DNA from 4 places in the Cytobacillus sp. SAFR-174 genome. Region 1 is predicted to be linked to each of the others. Evidence: riboswitches for the same ligand, from Rfam matches in the RefSeq annotation. Region 1 holds a riboswitch; each other region holds the start of a gene.
The links. A riboswitch is a leader RNA that binds a small molecule or an ion and turns the genes downstream of it on or off. The one in region 1 is predicted to bind thiamine pyrophosphate.
Positions count from the first base shown of each region.

Region 2: linked by a shared signal. The riboswitch ahead of ACTHRG_RS15390 (YkoF family thiamine/hydroxymethylpyrimidine-binding protein) and the one ahead of ACTHRG_RS03395 (3-oxoacyl-ACP reductase) in region 1 are both predicted to bind thiamine pyrophosphate.
Region 3: linked by a shared signal. The riboswitch ahead of tenA (thiaminase II) and the one ahead of ACTHRG_RS03395 (3-oxoacyl-ACP reductase) in region 1 are both predicted to bind thiamine pyrophosphate.
Region 4: linked by a shared signal. The riboswitch ahead of ACTHRG_RS00120 (ABC transporter substrate-binding protein) and the one ahead of ACTHRG_RS03395 (3-oxoacyl-ACP reductase) in region 1 are both predicted to bind thiamine pyrophosphate.

Region 1 is NZ_JBQCMZ010000002.1:226,646-231,396, forward strand. It holds gene ACTHRG_RS03380 (CBO0543 family protein) at 1-418, opposite strand, end outside; gene ACTHRG_RS03385 (Cof-type HAD-IIB family hydrolase) at 560-1,309, shown strand; gene ACTHRG_RS03390 (OsmC family protein) at 1,345-1,797, opposite strand; TPP riboswitch at 1,913-2,025, shown strand; gene ACTHRG_RS03395 (3-oxoacyl-ACP reductase) at 2,130-2,891, shown strand; gene thiM (hydroxyethylthiazole kinase) at 2,905-3,720, shown strand; gene thiD (bifunctional hydroxymethylpyrimidine kinase/phosphomethylpyrimidine kinase) at 3,723-4,544, shown strand; gene thiE (thiamine phosphate synthase) at 4,534-4,751, shown strand, end outside.
Region 2 is NZ_JBQCMZ010000015.1:2,851-7,601, forward strand. It holds gene ACTHRG_RS15380 (coproporphyrinogen III oxidase) at 20-1,534, opposite strand; gene ACTHRG_RS15385 (Cof-type HAD-IIB family hydrolase) at 1,789-2,655, opposite strand; TPP riboswitch at 2,872-2,973, shown strand; gene ACTHRG_RS15390 (YkoF family thiamine/hydroxymethylpyrimidine-binding protein) at 3,060-3,665, shown strand; gene ACTHRG_RS15395 (ECF transporter S component) at 3,667-4,263, shown strand; gene ACTHRG_RS15400 (ABC transporter ATP-binding protein) at 4,247-4,751, shown strand, end outside.
Region 3 is NZ_JBQCMZ010000010.1:99,667-104,417, forward strand. It holds gene ACTHRG_RS12235 (alpha-hydroxy-acid oxidizing protein) at 1-919, shown strand, start outside; gene ACTHRG_RS12240 (DUF302 domain-containing protein) at 1,023-1,406, shown strand; TPP riboswitch at 1,476-1,591, shown strand; gene thiW (energy coupling factor transporter S component ThiW) at 1,706-2,194, shown strand; TPP riboswitch at 2,352-2,453, shown strand; gene tenA (thiaminase II) at 2,514-3,203, shown strand; gene ACTHRG_RS12255 (DUF1287 domain-containing protein) at 3,224-3,931, opposite strand; gene ACTHRG_RS12260 (TIM barrel protein) at 4,036-4,751, shown strand, end outside.
Region 4 is NZ_JBQCMZ010000001.1:20,759-25,509, forward strand. It holds gene ACTHRG_RS00110 (ABC transporter permease) at 1-23, opposite strand, end outside; gene ACTHRG_RS00115 (thiamine-binding protein) at 20-313, opposite strand; gene ACTHRG_RS00120 (ABC transporter substrate-binding protein) at 328-1,332, opposite strand; TPP riboswitch at 1,445-1,553, opposite strand; gene ACTHRG_RS00125 (YkvA family protein) at 1,632-2,045, opposite strand; gene ACTHRG_RS00130 (NAD-dependent deacylase) at 2,193-2,927, shown strand; gene tatA (twin-arginine translocase TatA/TatE family subunit) at 3,030-3,203, shown strand; gene treP (PTS system trehalose-specific EIIBC component) at 3,481-4,751, shown strand, end outside.

The DNA.
Region 1 (4,751 bases):
CTCTTAATACTGCGAACAAAGCAATATTCAGCCAAATATTATGCCAGCCGTTCCAGCCATTATCGTACACAAACATCCCTTTATGGGCAAACAGAGATTGAATGATGGTAAAAAAGCCAATCCATACAGCAGAGTAAATGTATCCATGATTTTTATTCTCAGGATAACGCTGCAGATATATGATCAGAGCCATGGGAGTTATAAAGTAAGTGAAAGCTAAGTTAATAATGGAATGGTTAAGCCATTCGGCCGTAATGCCTCTAAAAGCCCAGAGAGTATGATTAAAATAGAGCATATTATAGGTAAGGTTAATCGCAATAAAGTACAGCACAGTCGGGTATTGTTTTTTCCATTGTGACCAATCAATAAAGCGGTAAGCAAACAAAATCCATACAGCAATAACAAGTATCAGATACATAGGACATCACCTTTAATATTTATACATACAGGTATTGCCATATTTTTAAAAAATATTCACCTGAAAATCACCGTCTTTGAAGGATAGCCGGGTTAACTATATAATGGCTTTATTGTGTTAATAGAAGAAAGGGAGAGGATCATGACAGAATCAAAAATTTCACCGCAGATAAAATTAATCGCTCTCGATATGGATGGAACTTTATTAAATTCCAGAGGGGAAATTCCTGAAGAGAACCGTGCAGCCATAAAAGAGGCGAAGGAGAAAGGAATCGAAGTCATTTTGAGCACCGGAAGATCAAGGCTCACAGCAGGCGATCATGCCGATTCCCTGGAATTAAACTCCTATTTAATCACGGTTAATGGCAGTGAAATATTCGGCCCTGATGGAGAATCAATTTCTAGAGCTCCCGTTGATTCCAAAGTTATGGAATGGATGTGGAACTTATCACAGTCACATAAAACCAATTTCTGGGCCACCAGCTGCGAACGGGTATGGAACAACGAAATGCCGGAGAATATCCATGACCATGAGTGGCTCAAATTTGGATTTGATATATCAGATGATGCAGTCAGGGAACTGATTCATAACGAGCTGCAGTCAAAAGGCGATTTGGAAATTACTAACTCAAGCTTAACCAATATTGAAGTCAATGCTCTGGGCATCAATAAAGCGAAAGCGATCCAGAAGGTAACAGAGATTCTTGGCATTTCAATGGAAAATGTAATGGCCATGGGAGACAGCTTGAACGATATTGCCATGATTGAGGAATCAGGCTGGGGAGTAGCAATGGGAAATGCCCAGGAAATCGTGAAAGAAACAGCCGATGCTGTGACGGGAACCAATGATGAATCCGGTGTTGCACAGGCAATCCGAAAATGGGCCCTATAGGGAACAAAAACCGGCTATCATGCCGGTTTTTTGGTTTACTTCATTGACCTAAGAATGGTTTCCTCTAATTTGACTTCTACATTCCCTTTAATTGCCCTTGAAATCATGCAGGATGCTTCAGCTTTTTGTGCAAGCTTTCGGGCAAGTGCAAGGTGCTTTTCATCGGCATCTGCCTTCAGTACGATAACCGGCCGATGAATGATTTTCCTGTAGGTGATCACACCATTGGTCACATCCACAACACCGACGGATTCCATCGTTAGGTCATCTTTCTCAATCCGGCTGCGTTCCATCATGGCTGCCAGGGTAATAATATAACAAGTTGCCGCCGCCCCCAGAAGCATTTCATCCGGATTGGTTCCGATTCCAGGACCGTTCATTTCCGGAGGGATAGATACCTTAGTTATAAGCCCGCCTGTTTCAATTTCACCCACATCATTGCGAAGGCCAGGCCAATGTGCTTTTAAATGAAAATGGTGTTCAGCCATATTTGAATCCTCCAAGTTATGTATTTCTACTTACACATTAAAGAGGAACAGGCAGAATTGCAAGACTTTACAGATTTCACGTTTCAGGCTAAGATAAAAACAGCCAACTTAATAGTTTTACTGCTAGGGGTGCCCGATGCTCGCGGGCTGAGAAAGAAACCGGACTGTTTTTTACCCTTCGGACCTGATCTGGATCATACCAGCGTAGGAAAGTAGTAATTGCGGGGAACGACGTTCTTTCTCTTAGATTATTCAGCCAGGTCCAATTTCGGATCTGGTTTTTATTTTGTTCTCAAAACAAATGAATTGGCTATCAATAAGGAGGATTTTCTATGAATCTTAACGATCAGATTGTCATTATTACAGGCAGCAGCAGAGGGTTGGGCAAAGAAACAGCAAAATCATTCGCGAGAGAAGGGGCGAGAATTGTCATTAACTATTTCCATAGCGAGGAAAAAGCCTATGCTCTGCAGAAGGAAATTGGCGAATCAGCCATTGCCATTCGTGCTGATGTTCGGGACAGAGTTCAAGTGAAATCCATGTATGAAAAAACGAAGGAACACTTTGGAGCCCCCATTACAACCATAGTCAATAATGCACTTGTGAATTTTCAATTTGACCCTATTTCAAAAAAAGATGCAGAAACAATTAAATGGGACGATTACAAAAATCAGCTGGAAGGTGCAATTCTAGGAGCATTGAACACAGTTCAGGCAGGTCTTGACGATATGAAAAAACAGGAGTTTGGCAGGATAATATCGGTCGGCACCAACCTATTCCAGCATCCAGTTGTACCCTATCATGACTATACGACCAGCAAAGCTGCTTTATTAGGCTTCACCAGAAATATGGCGAATGAGCTGGGCCAATATGGAATTACTGCAAATATGGTATCAGGCGGTTTGTTAAAAACGACAGACGCCAGTGCTTCGACCTCTAAGGAAGTCTTTGAAATTATCGAAAACTCTACTCCATTAAGAAAAGTCACAGATCCTGCAGAAGTGGCAGATGCGATAGTCTTCTTCGCCTCTCCCTGGGCAAGGGCAGTTACAGGACAGAATTTGGTTGTGGATGGCGGACTAGTTATGAATTAAAGGAGGATTCTAAATGAATATTCAGGAGATTAGCAGTCTATTAGATAAAGTAAGAGAGTCAAACCCTCTGGTACATAATATCACCAATGTGGTGGTAACCAATTTTACTGCCAATGGCCTGCTGGCAATAGGGGCATCACCTGTAATGGCATATGCGCATGAAGAGGCGGGTGATATGGCTAAAATCGCCGGGGCACTGGTTCTCAACATGGGAACACTGACTGAAAAAGAAGTGAAAAGTATGCTTATCGCAGGAAGGTCTGCCAATCAGCATGGTGTGCCGGTAATCTTTGACCCGGTTGGTGCCGGCGCGACAGCTTATCGAACAGAAACAGCCAATAGAATAATGGAAGAATTAGATATTAGCATCATAAGAGGCAATGCTGCAGAAATTGCCAATGCTGCAGGACAGCAATGGAATATTAAGGGCGTCGATGCCGGAGAAGCAGAAGGAAACACTTCAGATCTTGCAAAGTCGGCAGCAAATAAACTTGGTGCAGTCACCGTCATTACAGGGAAACAGGACATCGTTTCAGATGGACATTCCACTTTTACGGTCAACAATGGCCATCCCCTGTTAACGAAAGTAACAGGTGCCGGATGTCTTTTGACTTCTGTCATTGGAGCTTTCGCTGCTGTTGAAAAGGATCCAGTAAAAGCGGCAGCTGCTTCATTGGTCGTGTATGGCTCTGCCGCCGAAATCGCTGCAGAAAAAACGGATGGCAGGGGCCCGGGCACTTTCCAAATAGAGTTCTTGAATAGCTTATATACTATTTCAGCCGCAGATGTTGAGTTGCGCGGCTCTTTTAGTCAGATAGGAGGGGAATAACTATGAAGGTGAATAAAGCCTTAACCATAGCAGGATCAGACAGCGGCGGCGGTGCGGGTATTCAGGCAGATTTAAAAACCTTTCAGGAACTCGGCGTTTTCGGCATGTCAGCGTTAACTGCCGTAACTGCCCAAAACACCAGGGGAGTGCAGGGAGTTTATCCAATGACCCCAGATGCTGTTGCGTCCCAATTGCAATCCATTGGAGAGGATTTATGGCCGGATGCAGTCAAGACAGGAATGCTCTTCAGTGCAGAGATTATCGAAAGGGTTTCAAAGGAGATTGCGAAATACGGCTGGAACAAAATCGTCATTGATCCGGTGATGATTGCAAAGGGCGGAGCTAGCCTTCTGCAGACTGAAGCCATTTTAGCGATGAAAAAGCTTCTGATTCCCCTCTCAATGGTCATCACACCCAATATACCCGAGGCGGAGGTTTTAACGGACACTGCCATTCGCTCAATGGATGATAAACGGAAGGCAGCAAAAGAACTGTATAGGCTTGGTGCGAAACATGTCATCATTAAGGGCGGTCATGAGGAGGGAAAAATGGCTGCCGATCTATTATTTGACGGTGAAGGTTTTACCGAATTCAAGAGTAATAGAATCCAAACAGCCAACACACATGGGACAGGCTGCACTTTTTCTGCTGCAATCACAGCCGGCCTCGCTGACGATCTTTCTGTGCCACAGGCTGTTGATCGCGCAAAGCAATTTATTCAGGCAGCAATAGAAAATGACTTAAGAATTGGCAGCAGTCATGGACCAACCAATCATTGGGCTTATAATTTGAAGAAAAAGGAGAGCTTCATATATGGAAGTTAACCCTAAGCAAATACGAAACTGGCTTAAAGTGTATTTCATAATGGGGACCGTAAATTGCCGCTATAAGCCTGAAAATATTCTCCGGTCAGCGATTAAAGGGGGCATATCCCTGTTTCAATTCCGTGAAAAAGGTGCAGGATGCCTGCACGGCAAAGAGAAGGAATCTCTTGCAAAAAGGCTTCAGGCAATCTGCAAAGAGAGCAATAT
Region 2 (4,751 bases), on a different contig from region 1:
TTCATAAAAAAATCCCCGCCTATTCGGCTAGGGATTCATGTTTATTAAATAGCTCTTTTAATATTTTCAATTTCTCATCTGTATAATGTTTAAAACTGTCATTATACGATTTTGGATCCTTCGGGTTTGCAAAATGAGTGATTTTTCCTGTCTCAGGATCAATGAACTTACTGGAAGCCCCACATCCAAGCCCGATAATTGTCTGCTGTTCTTCCATAATCATAATGTTATAAATGCTTTCCTGGTTTGGAAGGGCATAGCCGACATTTTCAAGATTGCCGAGAATATTCTTCTGGCGGTAGAGATAATAAGGATGGTAATTATGCACTTTCGTCCAATCCTCAGCCATGTCCATCATTTTTTCAATCTCTTCACGATCGGCAACTTTATATTTTTGCTTGTTCTTTGTCATTTCCGAAGCTCGTTTAAAGGATAAAGTATGAACAGTCAGGGATTCCGGCATTAGTTTTTCTGTTTCACCCAGAGTATGCGCAAATTCCGGAACACCTTCTCCAGGCAATCCAATGATCAAATCCATATTGATATTGTTCATGCCCATATTACGGGCCAAATGGAATTTATCCACGGTTTCTTCTACTGTGTGGTGACGGCCAATCGCTTTCAAGGTCTCCTGAATATAGGACTGAGGATTGATGCTGATACGGTCAATATTCCATTTTTTAAGCACTTCAAGCTTTTCAGGTGTAATCGTATCCGGACGGCCTGCTTCCACAGTGACCTCCCGAATGTTTTCTACATCTGGAAAAGATTCATACATTTCCTCATAAAGCATATCCATCTCTTCTGCCGTAATGCTTGTCGGGGTCCCTCCGCCATAATAGACAGTGGTGATTTTTACATTATTTTCTTTTAGCCAAACACCAATTTTGCTCATTTCAAAATGAAGGCCGCCAAGAAATGAGTTAACAGAACCCTGCCTGCCATTAATCGCATAGGCAGGAAAAGTACAATACGCGCACTTTGTCGGGCAGAACGGAATGCCAATATATATGCTTACCTCATTTTTTAGGTCATAAAGATCCGGCACAACAGCAAGCTGCCGGTCAACAATATTCTGCATAAGCTGAATTTTTTCATCTGTTATCAAGTACTCTTCCTTCAGCTGCTGATGAGCTTCCTTGAGAGGTGTCTGATTCTGCATGGCACGGTGAAGCAATTTTGTGGGACGGACTCCGGTCAGAATCCCCCACTTTTGAGTAATGCCAGTCCAGTCCTGCAAAACAGTCAGGTATACATGTGATACTGCATTCTTAACTTGCCTGAAAGTCTCTTTTTCTGACTCAGCCGGAACAAATTCCTTTTCAAAATTGGCTGTAAGGTTCCTGCTGTCTTTATCAGTAAGCTTTGCAATGGCTTTAATGCGATCTCCTTGCTCAAGCTGAAAAGAAATTGTCAAATCTGCTGCAGCATTCTTACCAAGCACCACTTCACATTCTTCAAAAAAGAGGTTCCCGATCAGCCGAAGCGGCCGATGGAACCGTTCATCCTGTATGCCTAAAATTGAAATGTTCAAATCTATCACCTTTTTTTAGAAAATATAATAAATCTGCCGGTGTTTCATCTCACTGACGGCAGCTGCAGAGTCTTTATTATTCATGTTGACAAACTCCTTTTAGTGTACAGAAATGGGGAAACAAGGTCAATATCAGGGAAGTGAATCCCATTGGATCGCTTTGTTTATTTCCCTCTCTTTTTCTCTTTCTCTTTATCCAATGCCTGAATCAAAAAGAGAGCCCATCTGCCTGACTGGACTCTCTTTCATTCATTTTATTTTAACAGATTCATTTTCTTCAGGAAATCGATTGGATGCTGTTTGCGGAAATGTTCTTTAACCATGTAGCTTACGCCGCTCTGGTCATTGGATCGTGTCAGCCAGTCTGCTGCTTTTTTTACTTCTGCCGGGGCATTGCCCATTGCCACACCCAGACCGGCGGCTTCAATCATTTCCAGATCATCTCCAGAATCTCCTATAACGACCATTTGATTTCTGGAAATCCCAAGGTGCTCACATAAATAGAGCAAACCATTCAGCTTTGAAACTCCGGCAGGAACAATGTCCATCCTCAGATCATTCAGTTTAATGACTTCCACATTTTCAAACATGCCCCAAATGGCTGTCTTAGCATCCTCAAGGTCTTCTTTATCTTCAAAGTACACTTCAATTTTCGGCGGTGTAACAGGCTCATCTAAAATGGTGTCACTTAATGAATCCACAAACTGCTGGGAATAAAAAATGGGATCACCGGTTGTAAAAACAGTTTTAGCAAGCATATTGGTATTGAGCTTCGTTTTGTTGGCAAGGGAATATTTTTCGTGCACCAGCCTGATTTGACAGGTAAAGCCTTCAAGCAGGCGCACGATTTCAAACGTTTCATCTTCTTGAATCCTTTTTACAAAGATCGGCTTTTCCTGGGAAGCTGCAATATATGCCCCCCTGTGGGTGACCAGCAAAGAATTGATTTTCAATGCTTTAGCCACTTTTTTCGCGGATGGAAAGCTTCTGGACGTAACAAGTGTTACATAGATCCCCTTTTGCTGCACATATTCTATCGCTTCTTTTGTTGATTTATGAAGTCTTCCATTTGATTGGAGTAGTGTTCCGTCTATGTTTAAAGCAAGCATTCTGTATATCATCCAATTTGCCCCCTATTCTCGGTGTAAAATTGTCCTATTACACTTTTATGAAGGGAAGGACTTGATTAGAACATAACATGGACAATGTGGAAATATATTTTCATAGCTTAAGATCTTAATGATTTTCCGATCATGAGATATAAAAATGATAAATTATTCATTTACATTTTGTTTGCTCCGTATTAAGATGGAGTCATAAAAAAACTGCATATCCAAGTTTTGCACTAGGGGAGCTTTTTGGCTGAGAAGAACAATCCGTTCTGACTCTTATCACCCGATCTGGATAATACCAGCGTGGGGAAGTGCAGGTGAACGGCTATCATTCTAGTGTATTGATACATTCAACTGCATTTCCTTATGGGAATGCAGTTTTTTATTTTCATTATTACTAGGAGGATGGCAAAATGCAGGGAAATTTTTTATGTGGAACTAGTGAAATTACAGGGTGCAGGTTTTCAATTTACCCAATGACTGACAGGTTTGCAGATGTTATTTTATCAGCTCTAAAAGAAGTGGACAAGAGTAAGGTATGGATGGAAACAGATGATGTGAGCACCTGTGTGCGAGGCAGGTCTATTCATGTTTTCGATGTGGTCAAAGCTATTTATCTTGAAGCAGTTAAGCATGGAGACCATGTAGTGTTTAACGGCACTTTTTCAAATGGATGTCCCGGTGATACTGCAGGCGATGCTTATCTTGCTGAAAATGAGGAACGGGCGAATGAAGAATCAGCAGCAGGGATCAGCCAGGAAGTCGCTGTCCAGTTCGCCCTTTATCCGATGGGTATTCCTGATTACATGAACGTTATTATGGACCAGGTCGAGCTCGCAGCGAATCGGGGAACTTTTACTAAAGGGGTGCATTATGCTTCAAGACTAGATGGAGATGCACACGCTGTGTTTAAAACACTTGAGGATGCTTTTGAAAATTGCAAGAAAAGCGCTTCTACGCATATTGTTATGACGGTGAATATGTCAGCCAATAGTCCTTCCAAAAAGGGGGCTGAGTAATATGCTCGACAAGTGGAAGCTTCGTGAGGTCATTGTCCTGTCTGTACTCGCAGTTGTGTTTGCAGTTGTTTACCTGGTGTTCATGCACTTTGGCAACGTGCTATATGGAATGTTCGGCTTAATTGGCTATGATCTTATTTTTGGCATTTGGTTTATTGTTTCGATCATCGCAGCGTACATAATCAGAAAACCCGGTGCAGCCTTTTTATCGGAAACCATCGCTGCAGCCATTGAAGTCATGATCGGCAACGCAGTTGGTCCCCGTCTGATTCTGTCAGGGATGATTCAGGGGATTGGAGCGGAAGCTGTTTTTGCGGCCACGAAATGGAATAATTACCGGACATGGGTTTTAATTGCTGCAGGCATGGGTTCTTCTGTTACTAGTTTTATTTGGGGCTATTTCATTTCCGGCTATACGGCCCTCTCACCCGGTTATGTAACGGCTATGTTTTTTGTGAGGCTGATCAGCGGTGCTTTACTAGCTGGATTGCTGGGCAAATGGCTGAGCGAGAGCCTTGCGAAAACCGGGGCATTGAACAGCTTTCCAATTGGAAAAGAGCTGAAAAGGGGAAAACCGGAAAATGGAATTACAGGATAACCGGCATATATTAATAACTGAACAGCTTTCCTTCAGGTATGAAGATGTGAAAAAACCAATTATAAAAAATGTGCAATTCAGCCTTTATCCAGGGGAAGCAGTTCTATTATTGGGCCCAAGCGGCTCGGGAAAAAGCACACTTGCTTTCTGCTTAAATAAGTTGTATCCCGAGGCCGTTGATGGCAAATTGGACGGGACTATTTCATTCAAAGGAAAGATGATGGAAGAGTTCGGCCCTGGCGAAATTAATCAGCACATTGGCATTGTGTTTCAGGACCCTGAAAGCCAATTTTGCATGACCACAGTCGAGGATGAGCTGGCATTTGGGCTTGAGAATTTGAAAACACCTCCTGAAGAAATAGAGAGTAAGATTGATGAAGCATTGGAGCTTGTTCATCTTTTGCCATATAAACATTCCTTAATCCACACTCTTTCCGGGGGCCAAAAGCAAAAGCTTGCACTGGCATGTGTTTTATCATTAAAACCGG
Region 3 (4,751 bases), on a different contig from region 1:
GGATGTTTCATTGCCGGATATAAGTGTGAATTTATTTGGTAAAACGTATCCTTATCCAGTATTCCTTGCGCCGATTGGAATGCAGCGGCTTGAACACAGTGAGGGTGAGCTGGCATCTGCCCGGGCGGCAGCTTCGTTTGGAGTTCCTTTTATTCAGAGCACAGTATCCAGTTATTCCATTGAAGAAATTGCAAAGGCAACAGATTCGAGTCCAAAATGGTTCCAATTATATTGGTCCAATTATGAAGAAGCCTCCTTCAGCATGGTTCGCCGTGCGGAGAAAGCAGGGTATGAGGCAATTGTGTTAACGGTTGATACGGTGATGATGGGATGGAGGGAAGCTGATCTAAGAAACAATTTTTCCCCGTTAAAGATTGGCTATGGAAAAGCAAATTATGAAAGCGATCCAGTCTTTATGGCTTCTCTCCAGGACGGCGATGTCGTACAGGCAATCCTTGATAATATTCATCATCCAACATTAAGCTGGGAGCATATTTCCAGATTAAAAGAGAAAACCAGCCTGCCGATTTTATTAAAGGGCATTCTCCACCCTGAAGATGCCAGGCTGGCCGTTGAAAGAGGGATAGACGGAATCATTGTCTCTAATCATGGCGGCAGACAGCTTGATGGAGTGATTGCGGCGATTGATGCGCTTGAACCGATCGCGAAGGAAGTTAAAGGAAGGATTCCAGTATTGTTTGACAGCGGCATTCGACGAGGTTCAGATGTGGTTAAAGCTCTGGCACTTGGAGCTGACGCCGTTTGTCTGGGACGGCCGTATGTGTACGGCTTGGCCATTGGCGGGGAGGATGGAGTTGAAAAAGTGCTTGCCAACTTTATAGAAGAAACAAAAGTGTCGCTTTCTCTGGCAGGGGTGGGGAGCTTAAAGGATATTGCTGGTCTGCAGTTAATTCGATAAAGCATTCTAACAAAAGCTTGGCATGTTGACAGTTAAGACTGTGTTTATTACTATACCTATAGGGGTACATGATTAATATGCCAATACTAAAGGAGATGCAGTCATGTTCGATTACACAGCTGAAACCGAAAAATCAATTGAAGAAGCGATATCCTCACTGGAAGGAAGTCTGAAGGACGAAAAGTTTGGAGTTCTATGGCAGTTTAATGTTCAGGAGAAGCTGCAGGAAAAAGGCCTGGAATATAACGAGGCATTCCATGTGTTAGAGGTTTGTAATCCGAATGAAGCACATCGCGTTTTAACACAGAATAAAATGGCCGGCTACTTCCTGCCTTGTAAAATTGTCGTTTATGAAGACAAGGGCAAAACGAAAATTGGGATGCCTAAGCCGACAAGTATGATTGAGCTAATCAATGACGAATCTGTTCAAAGCTTCGCAGCAGAAATTGAAGAGCGCTTAATCCAGTGCATCAGGAAAAGTATATAAGTTAAAAGTTTGATGACAGTGCCGGAATAATTTGTTAAGCTTGAAACAGCTTATCAAATTAAATATCTATGTAACTACTAGGGGTGCCCCGAATGTGCGGGCTGAGAGGAAAGCGCTTATAGCTTTCCGACTCTTATGGACCTGATCTGGTTAATGCCAGCGGAGGGAAGTAGGATTTGACAATCTGTCGATTCATATACTTAAACCAAGCCGGGTCCTTTGTGGGGATCCGGCCTTTTTGTATACATACTTCTCATCCTGATAAGCAATCAGGCTGCCCTTTTAGAAAGGAGGTTTAGATGAAAAGAACCCGATTGTTAACTACTATGGCTTTATTTACGGCGATTGGGACACTGGGATCCCATTTGCTCTGGTTCCCGGCAGGTATAGCCAAAGCCTATCCGGTCCAGCATGCGGTGAATGTATTGGCCGCGGTGACGCTTGGCCCCTTGCCTGCAGCAGGCGTCGCTTTTATGATTGCTTTGCTTCGTAATCTGCTTGGATTCGGGACGCTGCTTGCGTTTCCAGGCGGCATGATCGGTGCGTTTTTGGCTGGTGTCCTTTATTTGAAATTCGGCCGGAAAATATGGGCTGTAGTGGGAGAGGTGGTGGGCACCGGCATAATCGGTGCATTGTTTGCCGTTCCATACGCAAAGTTTCTCATGGGCAGTGCAGCTGGTGCATTCTTCTTTGTGCCGCCGTTTCTGGTCAGCAGCATTGCCGGTGCGTCGATAGGCTGGATAGTATTAGCGAAGGTTAAAGAGAAGAATTTGGTTCAGAATATGTGATGATTTTGGGCTGGTAAAGCTAGTTGAGTAAGCAGGTAAGCGAGTGCAGCATAGCAACCTGACTTTATGAGCATTTTCAAGAGTTATGGGCAAAATTCAAAATTTATGAGCGAAAACATCAAGTTAGACAATCGATAAAAAATAATTAATAATGTGAGAAAACTGCTAGGGGCGCTACGGCTGAGATAAGGAGCTTTTCCTTTGTCCCTTGGAACCTGATCTGGATAATGCCAGCGCAGGGAAGCAGTGAGGACCTCAATATAAATCCTCATGCTTTTTCCCCGGCAGCTTCTGTATTTAATTAAGGAGGCTATTTTTTATGACTTTTTCAGAGATACTGCGCAAGGAAAATGAAGATTTGTTTCAGCTGATATTTGAACATCCATTTGTCCAGGGTATCGGGAGAGGGGATGTGCCGAAAGAGGCACTGGCTCATTACATTAAAGCGGACTTTGAGTATTTGAATGCGTTCATGCATATTTATGGGATTGCCATTTCAAAGTCTGCAGAGCGTAAGGATATTGCTTATTTTAATCAGCAAATAGAATTCGTATTGAACAGCGAAGTACATCCCCACCATAATTTTTGCCAGCAGATTGGCGTGGATTACGAAGCATTGCAGGGTTATCCGCTCCCGCCAACAGCTGATCATTATGTTAAGCACATGATGTATCATGCCCACACAGGCGGCATGGGTGAAATCCTTTCTGCATTATTGCCTTGTCCATGGACTTATTGGGAGATTGGGCTTGAGCTCATGAAGCAATATGAGCCAGATGAGAACCATCCGTTTTATCCGTGGATCTCTTTTTATGCAAATTTAAGGGTCGAAGCTGTGACCATGAATATGAGAAACCGTTTGGATGAGCTTGCTGATGCGGCATCACCGGAAGAAAGGCAGCGAATGAAGGACGCTTTCCGAAAAAGCTGCCAGCTGGAGCTTGGCTTCTGGGAGATGGCTTATACCTGCGAAGAGTGGCCGGCGGGCAGTCCGGCGGCAGTAAGATAAGAAAAACGCCTGCATCTGCTTTATGGCAGCGCAGGCGTTTTTTCAAAATCCCATCTGTAATGAGCGGTAATGGGAGTCTTAAAAGAAGATAGTTTTACTTCTGCTGCAAATGGTGTGGAGTTATGTATCACGTATGGAATGCCATCCTTCGTCCGCTTGTCAGATATGATTGCCGCATGGTCGAATTTAGGGGAAAGAAAAACCACGATGTCACCCGGCTGCCATTGCTTAAGGTTCTTAACATCTCCTGGAATCAGTTCTGTTGTTAATGACATTGCGAACCGGCTAAAAAAGATATTCTGGTTTGGCACCCTTCTGAAATCAATGTTCGGGTCAGGCTTGCCCTGGACTCTTGAATACAAGTCCGTATTCCCGGCGATATCCTGATCAATAAGATCCTTTATGATTACATCAGCTCCTTGGAATCCTCTCCATATCACGTCTGTACAGACACCTTCGCCATCGGGCGGATAGCCTCCCGCATAGTAGGCACTTTTATATGGCGTGCGCTGTTCCACTTCTTTTCTGGCTGTCTGGACCATATCAAGCGGATCAGCAATGCCGTTTTGATTTGAATCGGCCTGTGAGTAATCAGAGGGCACCTCCAGTTTCTTTGCAATTGGATTTCCAAAATGAATGCCGATGGAATCCAGAATAATTCCGCTCCGGAAAAAAAGAATGAATAATAACATTACTCCAATTATTGATGTAAATACCTTTTTAAACATAAAGTACACCTCACCTATTTTACTGAATAGACGGCATTATTTCCCAATAAGTTACATGAAGGTATGATAAGATTGTTATAACAATTCATAAGAGAGGGGATATAATGGTTCATAAAATAGGGGTATCAGGAAGCGTCATTTTGTCAGACAGCAAGCTGTTTCATAAACTTTTTAAAAGTTATTTGCCGCATATTGAGATAGGGGAATTTCAAGATGAGGAATCCTTTCAATGCTTTATTGAATTGCTGGGCAAAACAAACAAAAGCTTTGGTCTTCATTCGCCTCTTTTCCGGGGACAAAGCAAATACGATCTTCTGGAAAAGGTCAGTATGAATCCAGAGGAAGCCTGGATCCAGTTAGAGGCGGAAGTGGAAAGGATGTCCCGGCTTGGTGCTGAATACATATTGGTGCACTTTCCTTACTTTAAAAAGGAAACAAGTGGGAATCCGGCAGAGATCATTGAGGAGGGACTCAAGAAACTCAGTGCTCTTCAGAGAAAATATGGGATTATGATTGTGTGTGAACCTAAAGTGGGATTCAAGCAATCGCCAGCAGGAATTCAATATCTTGACCATTTTCCTGTAGAGACATGGAGGAAATACGGACTTGGCCTTTGTGTTGATATCGGGGATTATATATTAGCCGCAGGGGAGAAGGCCATAAATTATATAGAAAAATGGTCCGGGTTTGTAAGAGTTGTTCATTTACATAACATTGAATACCAGGGCGATAAATATATTTGGGTGCCTGTGCATCCATCTCATGAGAATGATGGGCATCATAAAATTAAGAAGCTGATGGATTTTTTAGCAACGGAATG
Region 4 (4,751 bases), on a different contig from region 1:
CCTTTTCTGAATACATTGATCATGGACGGTACTTCTCCGTTAAATCACTCATTTCAATTCCATCGGGCTGATAGAGAATCTTAACCTGTGAGATTACATTGCTGCTTCCTTTTTCAATCATTTTTCTGTTCATATCAGCAATGATTTTCAATAAATGTTCTAAATCGCCTTCCATCGTTGTTTCGAGTGGATGCACTTCGAACTTAACACCGGATTGCTGAATGACACTGATTGCTTCATCAACGTACGGGATAACACTTTCCCCATCTTTAGTTTTTGGAATGATTTGAATGCTTACAAGTGCGTTTGCCATTTCATAAACTCTCCTTATTCCGGCAGGAAATCATTTGTAAATGCTTTGCCGGCATCTAATTCTTTATCTAAAAGACCATTTTCATGCATCCAGTCTGCATAGTTTTCCCAGACCTCAAGCTTTTGTTCTCCCCATCTGGCAGCATCGTCCTGATAGCGCGGGGATAGCCACTCCTGGCTCTTTTTGACCAGTTCGCTGTCCAGGTCAGGAGCATTCTTTAACAAAATATCAGCTGCTTCCTCAGGCTGGCCGATTGCAAATTCATATCCTTTGGCTGCAGCTTTTACAAATGCTTTGACAGTATCCGGATCATCTGCAATCATTTTTTCACTCGTTGCCAGAACAGGCGTGTAGTAATCCAGTTTTTCTGAGTAGTCTGTGAGGTAGACCATGTTAATCTTTTCCCCCCGAAGCTCAGCTTCTACACCTGTCCATCCGTAATAAATCCATGCGAAGTCTATATCTCTTTTAACCGCTGTAAAAAAGTCTGCATCTCCCATGTTCACAATTGATACCTTATCAGCATCGGCATTTTCCTTCTTCATTAGGGAGTCAATTACTGATTTTTCTACAGGAGCTCCCCACCCGCCATACGTTTTTCCTTCAAAGTCTTTCGGTGATTTAATGTTTTTTTCAGCAGGGGATGCAAAACCGGAAGTGTTGTGCTGAATGACAGCCGCTATTGATACCAGCGGCACACCCTGTACACGGGCTTCCGTGATGCTTTCCTGATAGCTGACACCGAAATCAGCCTTGCCTGATGCCGTCAATTGATCTGCACCTGCTTCACCTGGCATGATAATCTCGACATCGAGCCCTTCTTCTTTAAAATAGCCTTTTTCTTTTGCGGCATATAAGCCGGTATGATTGGTATTTGGCGTCCAATCCAGTACGACAGTAACTTCTTTCAATTCTTGTTTGCTGCCTGGATCTTCATTTCCAGTCTTAGCATCCTGGCCGCTGCCGGCACAGCCGGATAACAGCAGCATCGCAGAAATAACTGCTATACACTTTTTCATACAGAAACCTCCCAAAAAAGCTTTATGTAGTAAGGAAAGTTGATATTAGTCTGCCCAGAAAATAAAAAACGCCCCGGCATAATACCGGGACGCATATAAAAAACAATTTATTTTTGTTTAAGAATATGTTCCCTACGCCGGTATTAGCCAGATCAGGTTCAAAGGGTCAGCATCTTAAGGATGAAGTCTCAACCGGCACACCGGTTCCCCTACATTTCTTGCTATTTAATTTTAACAGGCATGAATACTTTCCATGATTTATTATAGCAGACATTATCAAAATGGGCACCATTTGAAAATTATTTCATTTCAATAGTCCGGCTCTCTTTCCATGTTTTGAATTTCTCAAGTTCACCTGTAATCTGACTGACGGCAAAACCAAGTACTGCTGCATCATCGAGGATACCCATTCCAATTAAAAAGTCTGGAACCAGGTCGATAGGAGAGACAAAGTATAGGATGGATGCAATAATAAAGATAATTGATTTTTTGGAGATATGCCGGTAATCGCCTTTTGACCATGCCTTAACTAAATCGATCAGCAGCTGAAACTTTTCCCATATATCACTTAACGAAGATTTGTTTTTCTCAGCTTTAAGTGTAGCCTTTTTTAGCAGGCCTTTTGTTTTTTCAGGATCATCCGCATAGCGTTTTGCTCTGGAAGAAAATTTTTTATAGCCGTCCTTATAGTCTTTCGTTTCTATTTCAGGCATAGCCATCACTCCTATATTGATAATTCGTATAAACAATTATAATCTATTATTTACCGCATACCGGACATGACATAAACATTTAAACAGGAGAAAAAAATGGAAACAGCCTTCAAAGCTGTGACAATATTTTAGTGGGAGCTGGTATTTGTGCTTGAGAAATGGCTGAAGGAATCAAATTATACAGTAATACTATCTGGAGCAGGAATGTCAACGGAAAGCGGGCTGCCTGATTTCAGGTCAGCCAATAATGGCTTATGGAACGGGAAAGACCCTGGGAAAATTGCCAGTACTGAAGCATTGAATGAAAATGTGAAGGAGTTTATAGAATTTTATCGGCACCGGGTAATCGGGCTTAAGGAGTGCAGCCCCCATAAAGGCCACTATATTCTTGCTGATTGGGAAAAGAGAGGCATTTTAAAGAGTATTATCACCCAGAATGTGGATGGATTTCATCGGCTGGCGGGAAGTGAAAATGTATCAGAGCTTCATGGGAATCTGCAGACACTCCATTGCCAGAAATGCAAAAAAGAGTTCCCGAGCGAGGGATATTTGCATGGACACGTTCAATGTAATTGCGGGGGGCTGCTTCGTCCTTCAGTAGTTCTGTTTGGGGAAATGCTGCCTGAGCAGGCTTTAGATTTTGCAGCGGCAGAATCAGAAAAGGCAGAATTATTTATTGTTCTGGGATCATCCCTGACTGTGACACCAGCCAATCAGTTTCCGCTGATAGCAAAACAAAACGGAGCAAAACTGGTGATTATTAATATGGAACCCACTGATTTTGACTTTTATGCTGATGAGGTGATCCATGAGCGCAAAATTGGTGAGGTTCTCAAAGAACTTGATCGTGCTTTTAAACAGCGGGAGAATGAAGATTCATAAAAATAGCCCTCATACTATGATTTTTTGAGTCAATCCCCTATAATGGACAATGAACATGATTACTGCTGTTTCAAGCGATATGATATATAAGGAGTGTTCAGCATGTTATCAAACATCGGTATTCCAGGCTTAATTCTCATCCTGGTTCTTGCTCTTATTATTTTTGGTCCTAAAAAACTTCCTGAAATAGGGAGAGCATTCGGGGAGACCTTAAAAGAATTTAAGAAATCTACCCGTGATCTCACTAAAGATGATGATGATGATAAAAGAAAATAGCCTACTGGTTTAGAACCGGCTTTGCAGACGATTAGTCTCGAAGCCGGTTTTTCTATTTTATGGCTTTCGAACCGAGTGAATGGGTATATAAAATGGAAAAGAAAAAATAGTTGACTAACATGTATATACAAGATAAAATGAAAGCGTAAACAGTTCATGTATATACAAGTTTGTTTGTGTGTAATGGATAGATTTATAAAAATCGAGAACGATAAATAAGAACCTTATAACTGTTTTTTTCTTTAATATGAAAACGGTAACAGGAGGAGAGAGTAGAATGGCCACAAATAAAGAGTCAGCAGAGCAAATCGTAGAAGCTATCGGGGGCAGGGATAATATCGCTGCGGCCACTCATTGTGTAACAAGGCTGCGTTTTGCATTAAAAGATGAAGGAAAAGTCAATAAAGAAAAGCTCGAAGATATTGATATTGTAAAAGGTTCATTTTCCACCAATGGCCAATTCCAGGTTGTGATTGGGCAAGGCCTTGTTGATAAAGTATATAAAGAAATGACAGATGCAACCGGTATTGGCGAATCGTCAAAAGAAGAGACCAAAAGTGCAGCTGCCGAAAACTTAAATCCCCTGCAGCGTGGAATTAAAACACTGGCTGATATTTTTATTCCAATCCTCCCGGCTATCGTAACAGCTGGTTTGCTTATGGGAATCAACAACATTATGACAGCGCCGGATATTTTCTTCGATGATAAGTCGTTTGTTGAAGTTTATACAAACTGGGCTGATCTGGCGAGCATCATTAACCTGATTGCCAATACTGCTTTCGTATTTCTTCCAGGCCTGATTGGATGGAGTGCTGTAAACCGGTTTGGCGGCAGTCCGCTTCTTGGTATGGTGCTTGGTTTGATGCTGGTGCACCCGGATCTTTTAAATGCATGGGGCTATGGTGCAGCAGAAGAAGTGCCGAAGTGGAATTTATTTGGTCTTGAAATTGAAAAAGTAGGTTACCAGGGCCAGGTGCTGCCTGTATTATTTGCTTCATATGTTTTGGCTAAGATAGAAGTATTTCTGCGAAAAAGAATTCCTGATGCGTTTCAGCTTCTGACTGTCGCGCCAATCGCTTTGCTTATTACTGGATTTCTTTCTTTTATTGCCATCGGACCAATTACATTCACGATCGGCAGCTGGATTACAAATGGGGTTGTCGGAATCTTTGATGCTGTTCCGGCCCTTGGAGGATTGATTTACGGAGGATTATATGCACCTCTTGTTATCACTGGCATGCATCATACATTCCTGGCAGTCGATCTTCAGCTAATCGGCAGCATTGGCGGCACGTTTTTGTGGCCGATGGTGGCACTATCCAATATTGCACAGGGTTCAGCCGCTTTTGCCATAATGCTGTTAAGCAAAGGGAACGAAAAGCTGAAAGGGCTTGCGCTCACTTCTTCAATTTCAGCGTGGCTGGGTGTAACGGAGCCTGCGATGTTTGGGGTTAATCTTCGCTTTAAGTATCCGTTCTTCGCAGCGATTATTGGGTCAGCTGCAGCAGGCATATTCATCACTATTAATGGAGTTAAGGCACCGTCAAT